Regions from separate parts of the Alkaliphilus sp. B6464 genome, predicted to be linked through region 2. Evidence: a T-box and tRNA genes for the amino acid it is inferred to sense, from the RefSeq annotation. Region 2 holds a T-box; the other holds one or more tRNA genes.
What was found. A T-box is a leader RNA that pairs with one kind of tRNA and senses whether it is charged. The one in region 2 lies ahead of asnS (asparagine--tRNA ligase), so its partner is inferred to be a tRNA-Asn.

Region 1: it encodes a tRNA-Asn, which carries the amino acid that the T-box ahead of asnS (asparagine--tRNA ligase) is inferred to sense. The anticodon was not compared.

Annotation. Positions count from the first base shown of each region.
Region 1 is NZ_CP058558.1:145,824-152,192, reverse strand. It holds tRNA gene HYG84_RS18585 (tRNA-Leu) at 1-44, shown strand, start outside; tRNA gene HYG84_RS18580 (tRNA-Leu) at 52-135, shown strand; tRNA gene HYG84_RS18575 (tRNA-His) at 141-217, shown strand; tRNA gene HYG84_RS18570 (tRNA-Pro) at 237-313, shown strand; gene HYG84_RS18565 (hypothetical protein) at 392-847, shown strand; tRNA gene HYG84_RS18560 (tRNA-Ile) at 1,083-1,158, shown strand; tRNA gene HYG84_RS18555 (tRNA-Asp) at 1,168-1,242, shown strand; tRNA gene HYG84_RS18550 (tRNA-Asn) at 1,308-1,382, shown strand; tRNA gene HYG84_RS18545 (tRNA-Gln) at 1,403-1,478, shown strand; tRNA gene HYG84_RS18540 (tRNA-Thr) at 1,514-1,589, shown strand; tRNA gene HYG84_RS18535 (tRNA-Ser) at 1,697-1,791, shown strand; tRNA gene HYG84_RS18530 (tRNA-Met) at 1,959-2,033, shown strand; tRNA gene HYG84_RS18525 (tRNA-Ser) at 2,214-2,306, shown strand; gene HYG84_RS18520 (hypothetical protein) at 2,425-2,673, shown strand; tRNA gene HYG84_RS18515 (tRNA-Trp) at 2,722-2,797, shown strand; gene HYG84_RS18510 (hypothetical protein) at 2,972-3,409, opposite strand; gene HYG84_RS18505 (hypothetical protein) at 3,499-4,089, opposite strand; gene HYG84_RS18500 (methyl-accepting chemotaxis protein) at 4,251-6,341, shown strand; gene rnr (ribonuclease R) at 6,358-6,369, opposite strand, start outside.
Region 2 is NZ_CP058557.1:488,116-494,484, forward strand. It holds gene HYG84_RS02215 (FAD-binding protein) at 1-62, opposite strand, end outside; partial or broken gene HYG84_RS02220 (amino acid--tRNA ligase-related protein) at 221-388, opposite strand; gene HYG84_RS02225 (ATP-binding cassette domain-containing protein) at 395-2,011, opposite strand; gene asnS (asparagine--tRNA ligase) at 2,520-3,911, opposite strand; T-box leader at 4,124-4,369, opposite strand; gene HYG84_RS02235 (hypothetical protein) at 4,585-4,884, shown strand; gene HYG84_RS02240 (polysaccharide deacetylase family protein) at 4,884-5,534, shown strand; gene HYG84_RS02245 (PucR family transcriptional regulator) at 5,669-6,369, opposite strand, start outside.

The DNA.
Region 1 (6,369 bases), on a different replicon from region 2:
TATGCCCTCTGGGATTGAGAGTTCAAATCTCTCCACTCCTACCAAATATATAGGGGTATGGTGGAATGGCAGACACGCTAGGCTTAGAATCTAGTGGCAATAGTCGTAGGAGTTCGAGTCTCCTTGCCCCTACCAATATGGTAAGGATAGTTCAGTTGGATAGAACGCTAGATTGTGGATCTAGTTGTCGAGGGTTCAAGTCCCTCTCCTTACCCCAAATATCAAAAATGTAATATCAGAGTGTGGCCAAGTTTGGTAAGGCACATGGTTTGGGACCATGAAATCGCAGGTTCAAGTCCTGCCACTCTGACCATTTTAGAAATATTTAAAATATGTGTTATGTTTAATTTGATAGAGATTAAAATATTAAAACCCAAAGGAGATGATAATGATGATGAAGATAAGTGTTGGAAATAAGGGATCTGTACCCACAATAGAGTATGTTGTACTTATTACAATGATTGCACTTGTTATCGCTTTACCTTTCATGATGATATTTAATTCTAAAGAGGATGCAATGTTAGATAGAAAAGATAAAGTTAAACAATTTGAGTTACTACCTTTAGAAAGAGATGGTTCTCATTTAGGATATGGCTTTTATAATGGAGATCCAGTATATGTAGTAAAGGTTACAAAGGATAATTCAACAAAAACAACTTACATAAAAGAAAAAAACATAGTATCTCTGAAAGAAGGAAAAGAGAATAAAATAGAGGCTATACGAACTAGCAGGTTTTCTGAAAAATACTTAATTGAAGTTTGCAATAAAGAATTAATATCAAATTATGGCGTAATAAAAGAAAGATCCAGAACAGCATCTCCTGTGATGATCATCCCATCTATGTAATCATAGAAACGATAAATATTGCAAAAACACACTAATTGAAAAATTTTCCTTATTAGGGATAGTAGACTACCTACTCTAATTAAAAAACTATAATAGGTTAGAAACTTGTCCCTTGTGGTAGTCCAAAACAAGTTCCTATTATATGTCGCTAAGATCATAGGTTGGGAGGCGACAAAACATATTTTTAAAATTAGTTTAAAAATATTTAAGACATATGTTATGTTAAAACAAATATAGACATGTAGTTCAGCGGTTAGAATATACGTCTGATAAACGTATGGTCATTGGTTCAAATCCAATCATGTCTACCATTTAAATATGACCTGTTAGTTCAGTGGTAGAATATCTGACTGTCTATCAGAAGGTCATGGGTTCGAGTCCCATACAGGTCGCCATTTAGATCTTAGCAATACTATCAAGATTTTTTATATAAGTTTAAAGTTATATACTAATATATTATTCTTGGGTAGTTCAGAGGTGGAACGCCTGACTGTTAATCAGGATGTCGTGGGTTCGATCCCCACCCCAAGAGCCATTATGTTTTAAATCTAATGATAGGGAATAGCCAAATTGGTACGGCACTAGACTTTGACTCTAGTAATCGTAGGTTCGAATCCTACTTCCCTAACCATTAATAGAATTATAGAATAAAGAGTTTACTAATTTGCCGAAGTAGCACAATTGGCAGTGCATCCGATTTGTAATCGGAAGGTTGTGGGTTCAAATCCCACTTTCGGCTCCAATTTATTTAATTATTAATTGTTAGGCGAAAGGCAAAAATTGGTGTAATATAGAAAAACTAAGAAAAGAGCATATCTATATTGGTTTTATATTCACACCACATAATATGGAAGGATGTCCGAGAGGTTTATGGTGTCGGTCTTGAAAACCGATAGGGGTAGCGTTCCTATCCCTCGTGGGTTCAAATCCCACTCCTTCTGCCATTACATATCTCTATCAAGAAGGTGGAATATTGAGGAAAGATATTCTTCTTCAATAACGAGTGGAGATTGTTTGATTTAACTATTGTCTGAGTAGATAATGTATATAACTAACTGCTAATAGGCTAAGTTCTGACATGAGAATTAAGGGAGGTTATGTAGATTATTGTAGCAGGGTGATGCAGAGGTGGCAGTTTAGGTTCATAACCTAAAAGTCGTGGGTTCGAGTCCCATCCCTGCTCCCATTACGTAATTCAATACAAACCTGTTTTCTAAAGTATTTTTTATACTTTCTCGATGTATAAGTGAGAGAGATAAAGTGCCTATTATTTAAGGGTGTAACAAGCAGCCATCATACCTAGAATTAACTATTTATATTCTATGATATAGTAGTAACACAATGGTTTTGTATTGGACTTTTATGTGGAAGGTTGTCCGAATTGGTAAGGAAGCGGACTGCTAATCCGTAGTCGGACTAATAATTCGACTTGTGGGTTCGAGTCCCACACCTTCCGCCATAATTATATTTAAAAAAGAAAATATAGATAATAACAGGATGTGATATTATGCTGATTAAATATTCAAAAGGAGGACTACTTATAAGTTCTGTCGCCTCATGATAGAGGAGGTGTAGCCATGAGTAGATCTTTTAAAAGAACGCCAGTTATGAAAACTGGTGCCCAAGGGTCGAGAAAATTTTCAAAACGAGAGTCTAACAAAAAAGTTAGAAGATATAATAATGTTATTACTAATGGGAAAGCGTATAGAAAACTCTATAATTCATGGAATATATATGATTATATTTTCTATGTTCCTTGGAGTAATCATGAAAATTATCTTTATAGATCAAAAAATGAGTGGGAAAAGTATTATTATAGAAAATAAAATTTATTAATACGATATATTAGCCAACTGTACAAAAGTTGGCATTATAGGGGTGTAGTTCAGTTGGAAGAACAGTGGTCTCCAAAACCATATGTCAGGGGTTCGATTCCCTTCACTCCTGCCAATATGTTAAGAATAAAAAAGACTTTGGATTTCTCAAGGTCTTTTTTTATAAAAAACTCCTCTAAATCTTAGAGAAGGAGATTATAAAGGAGAACACTTAAAAAATAGAAGTATCCTTTAAAATTGTATCATAAAAATAAAAGGAAGGGAATAAATCCCTTCTAATTATTAATCCTTAATTTGATAATGTATCTTCATCAGAATCAATATCATCTACTTGAATTATAGGAATTTCTAAATAATGCTTTTCTGTAGGTTCCCCAACAAACGCATAACAATAAACCATATCATCTCTATCATATCCTATTTCAATTTCTGTAATTTTCTTATCTATAATATTTTTTTCATAGTATTCTATCATAGATATACTATCGGCTAAATCAGGCAATTCCTCTCCTGACTCATCTTCTTCTTGAATAGCCCACCTAAAATGGACTTCGTAACATAAGCCATCATCTAATTTAACATCGCTCTTAATATGGTGAAAAACGTGTACTTGCAATAATTCTATTACCTTTTTACCTAACAATATTTCTTCATATTTCGATTTATCATTCACACCATGTTTTTCAATATATCTTTCAAGTCTACTATAATTTGTACATGAACCCATTCTATCATTCTCCTTTCAATATTAAATGCCACATATGAAACAGTGAAACCCTACATATAAAAGACTATCAATATTATGTAATTATCAATTTATATTTCAAGTTGATTAATTATACGTATTGCCAGTACGATAATAATTTCTCGATAGTCTGATATCAAATTAGCATCAGTTTTTGCATATTGAACCAGACAATAGAGTATCTCATTTTGTGTATCAATACCATTTTTAAGAAGTATGAAATAAGTTATGATATTAACCACAATTTCTTCAACATCTTCATTTTTATAAAATAGATTATGAATATGAATATAGTAATGTATATATTCGTGTACTATTACTTGAGAGGTTTCTAGTATTGATAAGTTTCTAGCAAATAATATCTTCATACTATTATTTTTTTCAACAATAAAAGCACCCTTTACAGGCAATTGCTTATTAAATTCTAACTTTAATCGTTTATCAGATTTAAGTATGTGATATATTTTATTAAAAACGTTTTGGCAAATTAGGGGATCTCCTTCTGGATAAAAGTATTCTTCACCATAAGTTTTTAATAAATATGTGCCTAAGTTCATTAACCGTACATCATCTAAAAGATACTTTTCAACTTCTTTATAAAATTTAATATATCTACCAAGCAATATGTCAAATTCATTTTCTAAGAAAGACCTTGATTCCACTTTATACTCCTCCTTCTAACTGTTTCATTAATTACTGCATATTTGTTTTTAATATAACACCTGTTTTAGACATAAAAGAGCCAATGAAAGTTTTAAAATATATGTTATGTTAAAAGCAAATTACTAAAGATCAAACTTTTGTTGTTTAAGGAGGATTCTAGGTGAAAAAAAAAGAGAAAGTTAGTGTAAAATTTAAATTTAATTCTGTACGTTCAAGACTCATGATTTCATTAGTGTGTATGTCTATTTTTGCAATAGGTTCAGTGGGAATAATAAATTATATTAAATCTTTTAATATTCTACAGCAAAAACTAGCAGTTACTAGTAGCCAAACTTTAGGATATATTAATACAAGTATCAGTAATTATCTTGTAGGTGTAGAGAGTCAGGCAGCAATACTTTCAGAACTTCCAATTCTGAAAGATACTTATCATTACAATGTAAGCAGAGAGGAAATTGATGTAGTATCAAGTGCCACTGTCAATGAATCAATTGATACAATATCTAGTGCTACTGTTGGTGCTAAAGATTCATTAATAGGGGTATTTAAAGAAATAGAAAAAATTAACCCTAATGTAAAAAATGTATTTTTTTCTATAATAGATAAGACAACTATAATATATCCAGAGGTAGATTTAAGTAGATTTGATCCTACAACAAGAACTTGGTACCAACTAGCCATAAAGGACAATGGCAAGGCAGTATGGATTGACCCATATAAAGACATTACTTCTGGAGATATCATAGTAACTGTATCTAAGGCTGTGATAGATAATGGTAAGATTATAGGAGTCGTTGGTTTAGATGTTGATTTAAAAGAGTTTTCTAAGAATCTATCCAGTCTAAAAATAGGTGAAGAAGGATACGTGTATGTTGCAGACTCAAATGGAATAGCATTAGTACATCCTAATGAAAAAATTGTCGGAACGGATGATCCTAAAAAATCACCTATATGGACAGATGTTTTAATGAAAGGAAAAGGTTTCGTAAATTATAATTATAAGGGAGCGAAAAGGTTAGGAATTTATGAAACCAATGAAAAAACCGGATGGAAAATTATTTCTTCAATACCAGAAGAAGAACTATTAAGAGATACAAAAATATTGCTAACAAATACTATATTTATCGGATTGACAGTAATATTAATAACTATGTTATTTTCTTTTTTTATTAGTAAAAGTATTGGAAATAATATAAGAAAATTATTAGATAGTTTCAATAAGGCATCAGAAGGAGACTTAACAGTATCGACTAACTTTAAATCTATAGATGAATTCGGAGATTTAGGTAAAAGTTTTAATAAGATGATTCATAATATTAGAGAACTAATGTTAAATGTTAGAGCATCATCTAAAATTGTTGCACAAACTTCTGATTCAATACTTCAAATAACGGCCGAAACAAATATTGCAATGAATGATATTGCTGCTACAATTCAAGAAGTTGCAACTGGGACTCATGAACAAGCAAGAGATATTGATATGAACTCAAATAATATAAGTGAGTTAGCGAGAGAAATAGAGGAGATTACTAGACATACTTTTGAAGTAGACAAATTGTCCAATAATGCTAAAATATTAGGATATGAGGGTTTAGGTCAGGTTAAAATACTTGTAGATAAAACTGAAAGAACTGGAGAATCTACTAAAAAGGTTAATGAAATAATATTGGAAATGAAAGATTCGGCAGATGAAATTAATTCAATTACTGAAACAATTAATCAGATTGCAGATCAGACAAATTTACTCGCTTTAAATGCAGCAATAGAGGCTGCAAGAGCAGGAGAGGCAGGTAGAGGCTTCTCTGTTGTGGCTGATGAAGTCAGAAAACTTGCAGAACAATCATCTAAAGCCACCCAAAATATTAGTAATCTAATTTCTAATATGAATGATAAAACGAATGAGGCTGTTAACGCTATGAAACAATCGAAAACAAGTGTTGATGAACAAGTTGTTGCAGTAGATTTAACCAAAGGTATTTTTGATAAGATTCTAAATTCAGTTCAGGAACTTGATTCTAAAGTTACAGAAATAAAAGAATCTACAATTGAAATGGATAATAAGAAAAATCAAATTGTTGACAATACCCAAAGTGTTTCAGTAGTTTCAGAAGAAATTAGTGCTAGTACCCAAGAAGTATCGGCATCGGCAGAAGAAATTGCAGCAACAACAAGCACTTTTGTAGAGTGTTCAGAAAACTTAAAGCAGTTATCAGATGAATTAATTCAACAGATGAATAGTTTTAAGTTATAAAGAGAGAGGGGTAATATTACTCCTCTTT
Region 2 (6,369 bases):
GACGTACATCCAACTGTAAAGATTAAAGAAATTGTAAGTAACCATAGAATAAATTTTTTCATGTCTATCCTCCTAGTCATTTTTGTTAAATTTATATCAATATCATTGTAACATGGTTAACTTTAAATTTCAACAACACCTACCAAAAATTCCAACAGCACCCTTTGTCTATTTCACAATATTAAAAATAAAAAAACACCCTGATTTTTCAGAGTGCTTTCTAATAAAAAAATTTAAACTCAGCCGATTTAGGTGTTCTAGGGAAAGAAATAACGTCTCTAATGTTAGTCATTCCTGTTAAATACATAGTAGCTCTTTCAAAACCTAGATCATATCCAGCATATCTTGTACTACCATATTTTCTAAGTTCTAAATACCACCAATAGTTCACCCCTTATTCATTCGTTGCAACTTCAGCAATAATTTTATTATCAATTTTATACTTTTTATTACATTTTTCGGCTATATTTTCATTATGAGTAATTATAAAAATTATTTTATCGTTAAAAATTTCAAAAACTTTTTGAATTAATTCATCTGATGTTTCTTCATCGATTGAATTAGTGGCTTCATCTAAAATAATTACATCATAATTAGAATTCATTAAACGTCCTAATACGATTTTCTGTCTATCGCCACCAGAAAGGTTTGCTGCCCCTTCTACAACTAAAGTATCTAATCCATTTTCTAAATTGTTAAATTTTTCAAAGGTTTTTAATGATATGACTTTATCTGCTAAATTAGTATTTTCCAAACACAAGTTTTCTTTAATAGTTATTGGAAATATATTAGGTGTTTGAGATAAATAAAGTATTTTTTTTCTTAAAGAAGTTAACGTGATCTGCTCTATTTGTATATTATTTATTAATATACGTGTAGTATTACTACTAATCAAACGCGGTATCATTTTTAATAGAGATGATTTGCCTACTCCAGAGGCTCCTATTATAGCTACTTTATCTCCTTTTTCTGCATTTAAATTTCCTGATTGTATCAATAAATTTTTTCCATATTTTAAATCATTCACATCAATTCTAATACTTTCAACTTCTTGTAATACTAGATTTCCATTGTCTACCTCTTGATTTTGTAATATAAGATCATTAACAAAATTAAAAGATGCTTTTATATCTCTAAGATTAATATTTACTTCATTTATTGATTTTAAAGAAGAATAAAATATACTATTCAATAAATTTAACATTATAAAAACAGATACATCAATTGTCCCCTTAGTGAACAGATACACTATAAACATAAAAATGCATACTTCTACTAATTTTAGAAGATACTCCAAAAATAAGCCAATAGTTTTTGCATAATGTTGAAGCTTAGAGTTTTCATTTTCTATACGAGTTACATACTCGCTCAAATATTGATATAAAACCTCATCACTTTGTGCTTGTTTTATATACTCATAGTTTGACATAAAAGATATTATATTTTTGAAATTATCTGCACAAACATGCTGTAACTCTGAGCTTCGAGCAGTGAGTTTCTTATTAATTCTCTTAAAACCCAAAACATTAATTGGAATTACTATTATATATAGTAATGCAAGGTATTTATTATAAGTTGACATTATTATAATAATTGTAACTAATGTTATTCCCAATGCTAAAATTCTTGAAAGTCCTTGCCCAACAATAGAAAAAAAGCTATCTACCACAGATTTTATCCTTGAAACTAAATATGTCATTTGGCTTTTTAATAATGTTTCATAATCCATTTTGAAAACACTTCTATATAGCTCTAAGGTCTCTTGTTCTTTAAATTTTTTTGAAAAATTAGTTTGTAGCTTTGAAAAAATATACAAACTTAAATAATACAATGTAATAATCAAAAAATATATTAACAAATTAAATAATTCTATGCTATCTGAATCATTCTCCGAAATTAATCGTTTTAAAATTATTGGACCACTTATATTTAAAACTGTTGATACTACAATTAAAATTGTAATGAGAATAATTTTATTTAAATGTTTTATAATTAACTTTTTTGGGTTCATTATAGCACCTCATTAAATTTTATCTTAACATCAATTATTTTATTTAATAATTTAATTTCTAAATGATGAGTACATAACTCATAAAATTTGCATTTTTCACATTCATAATAAGATAAATTCACTTCCCATACAACTTTATCGTTTAATTTAAAATCAGAAAACACTTCATTAACAGTTTCTTGTTTATATAAAAGATTTAATACAGAAAGTGCATTTCTTTCATCGTAATTAAAATTTAGTTTTTTGTTTTAAAGAATACATGATAACCATATTTAATGTTAAATATTCAACTTAATATCTATACTTCCTTTTAAAAGCGTTCGTCAAATTACCTTAAACAACGACATGTTTTATTCTATATGCAGACTATTCCACCACTAATCTTCTTTATAAAAAAGAAAAAAGGTCACCACTAAATAGATTTTAGCAGTAACCTTATTAAAATTATCTTATTTTATTGTATATTGATTTAACATATTATATTGCTTAAAGATGTATAATAGAAGGATTAAAATTCAGCTGATTTAGGTGTTCTAGGGAAAGAAATAACGTCTCTAATGTTAGTCATTCCTGTTAAATACATAATAGCTCTTTCAAAACCTAGACCATATCCAGCATGTCTTGTACTACCATATTTCCTAAGTTCTAAATACCACCAATATTCTTCCTTATCGAGACCCATAGCGTCCATTTTTTCTTCAAGTATCTTTAAGTTATCTTCTCTTTGGCTTCCACCAATAATCTCTCCAACACCTGGTACTAATAAATCCATTGCTGCAACTGTTTTGCCATCTTCATTTAGCTTCATATAAAAAGCTTTAATATCCTTTGGATAATCTGTTACAAATAAAGGCTTTTTAAATACTTTTTCTGTCAAATATCTTTCATGCTCTGTTTGTAGATCACTACCCCACTCTATAGGATATTCAAAGGCTTCTCCAGATTTCTTTAAAAGCTCAATAGCCTCTGTATAAGTAATTCTACCGAAGTCTGAAGTTGCTACATTATTTAGTCTATCTAATAACCCCTTATCAACAAAGCTATTGAAAAATTCCATTTCTTCTGGTGCATTTTCCAATACGTAGTTAATAATATATTTTAGCATTTCCTCTGCCATTTCCATGTTATCATCTAAATCTGCAAAGGCCATTTCTGGTTCTATCATCCAAAATTCTGAAGCATGTCTAGTCGTATTAGAGTTTTCTGCTCTAAATGTTGGTCCAAATGTATATATGTTTCTAAATGCTAATGCATAAGCTTCTCCTTGTAGCTGGCCACTAACTGTTAAATGCGCTTCTTTTCCAAAGAAATCCTTTGTAAAGTCAACATTACCCTGTTCATCCACTGGAGGGTTTTTAGCATCTAATGTTGTAAGTCTAAACATCTCTCCTGCACCTTCCGCATCGCTAGCTGTAATAACAGGAGTATGTGTGTAAACAAAGCCTTTTTCTTGGAAAAACTTATGAGTTGCAAAAGCAGCTAAAGAACGAATTCTAAATACTGCTGAAAAAGTATTACTTCTAGGTCTTAAGTGGGCAATCTCTCTTAAAAATTCGAAGGAATGTCTCTTTTTCTGTAGGGGATAATCGTTATCTGAATTACCTTCTACAACAATACTTGTTGCCTTAATCTCAAAAGGTTGTTTAGCATTAGGCGTTACCTCTAGTTTTCCTTCTACTCTTATAGATGTACTAATAGAAAGCTTTGATACTTCAGCAAAATTTTCTAAACCTTCCTCAAATACAACTTGAATATTTTTTAGAAAGCTCCCGTCATTTACTTCGATAAATCCAAATGCCTTTGATGCTCTTAATGTTCTAATCCAGCCTTCAATTACTACTGTTTGACCTGCATATTTGTCTGTGTTGCGATAAATATCCTTAATAAGTATAGATTTCATAATTCTTCCTCCTCTTTCAATTATATTTATTATTGTAAACTTATTTTTTAAGATATAATACTCCTCTAAGCTCATATAATACGCAGTTTCGCATCTCAAATTTATTTGCTCCCTGTAGTCGCATAAATTTGGTGCTCATTGCGTTTGACCTACCAGCAATTTGCCTTGCAAATTGGGTTAGGTCATAAAAAAAACCCTCATCCCTCTAGTAATAAAGGGACGAAGGCTATATCTTCGCGGTACCACCCTAATTGTCATATACATGACCGGCTCCATATCAGTACAACAATTATACTGTCCACCAAATAACGGTGTGGTTCCGTCTAAGTCTACTTGCAATAAGCTTTCGGTTAGAAACTCAGAGATGTTCTTCCATATAGGGCTTAATATCGGTCTTCCACCACCACCGACTCGCTAAAATTGTTTCCTATACTTACTCTTCTCTTCATAGTTTTTTTATATTATATTTTGTGTTACAAATATTATAATCATAAAGAAGTAAAATGTCAAAGGATTTAAAATATATTATATCCTAAAATTCGATTATATATGCTACTATCTATAAACTAATCATAGTATATCTAAATTATAATAGCTTGTCATAGTTCAGCATTGTTATGAATAAACTTCTTATTAGGTGTATACAACTAATCATATATCTGGGGGAATAGATGTGCTAAGAGAAAATTTTATTTTAAAGGATAAAAACTATATACTATTAGTGTTATTTATATTTGTAATACTTTCATTTCAAAACTGGTACTTTGGTAGTCTAACTAGCCAAAACCAAGAGTTAATAAATATAAATAAAGAAGTGCTTTCAAGCTATAAGGAATTAATAGATAATCATTTAAAATATAGTGAAGATGTCCATTATATGAGAATAACCGCCGAAAACCTAGAAAAACAAAACAAAGAGCTAATGGAGAAAACAGAAAGGCTGAATGAACTTTTTTTCGACCAAATGTACTAATGACAACCCCATCAACTAAGAAAAATGTATATCTAACCTTTGATGATGGCCCTAGTATAAATACAGCTAAAATACTTGATATATTAAAGGAATATAATATTAAAGCTACTTTTTTTGTAGTTGGTGCATCAAATGAGCACTCTAAAAACCTATATAAAAGAATTGTAGATGAGGGCCACACTTTAGGAAACCATACATATTCCCATAACTACAAAACCATATATGCATCCGAAGAAAATTTTATACAAGATTTTAAAAAGCTGGAAGATTACATATATGATGTAGCAGGAGTAAAAATGGATATTATGCGTTTTCCCGGAGGGTCAAATACAAGAATTCCTCATAAATACTCGGATGAAAAATTTATGAAGCGCATTACTACAAAGATGCTTTACAATGGTTATCAATATTTCGACTGGAATGTAGACTCAAAGGATGCTAAAGTAGTGAAACAAAGTAAAGATGTAATTATAGAATCCGTACTAGACGGTGTTAGAAACAATGACCCGGCCATAGTTTTATTTCACGATAGTATTCCAAAAACGACTACTGTAGAAGCTTTGCCAATTATAATTGAAGAACTATTAAAAGAAGATTATACTTTTGATGTACTCCATAAAGATTCTTTTTATGTGCAGTTTAAAAAATAATTACTCTAACCTTTTAACTTAAATATAACTAATACTTCTAGTCAAGGTGGCAAGAATACCACCTTACTTCTTTGCAGATTACATATTATGCATAAGTGAAAACCCAGCATAGAATTAATATCTTTTTAAGTCTGTTATTGATTTTCCAATAGCATTAGCCCCAATTGTAATTGGAAGCAGTAATCAAAATCTGATAAATCATTACCCAATATATCTTCACATTTTTTTATCCTATACTTTATGGTATTTCTATGCAAAAACATCCTTCTTGCTGTAGCAGTTATACTGCATCTGCATTCTAGATATACTTGCAATGTCCTACGCAATTCTAACATCATTTCATCTGTGCTATATGCCAATTCCTTTAATATGTGTAAGCAGAAACCTTGAACTTGCTCATTTGATACGGATTTTAATAATTCAGAAGCGTTCTTGGGTCTATAGTATTTGATATATGAAATGTTTCCTTTACATTCACCGTATCTATAGCCTTCTATTGCTTCTTTATAGGAAAACTTAATAGAATTGATATCTACCATACTATTTCCATATGAAAAGATGATATTAATCTTGAATATCTTCTGTACCATATCATGAAAATCTGACAATATATCAAGCATATCTGGACAATTCCCTTGCAATAGAATTAGAAATCTAAAATTTGAAGCTTCAGGAAACATAATTATCCTACCATTAAAAATTCTATTTATTTCTCTATCCATCCAATCATATATTGCTACATATTGTTCCTCCTTACTGGAAAAATTGGTATAGTTGAATTTTTGGCCTTCAAATGTTTCTAATGTCCCCAAGATAACAGTATAATCCTCAGAAT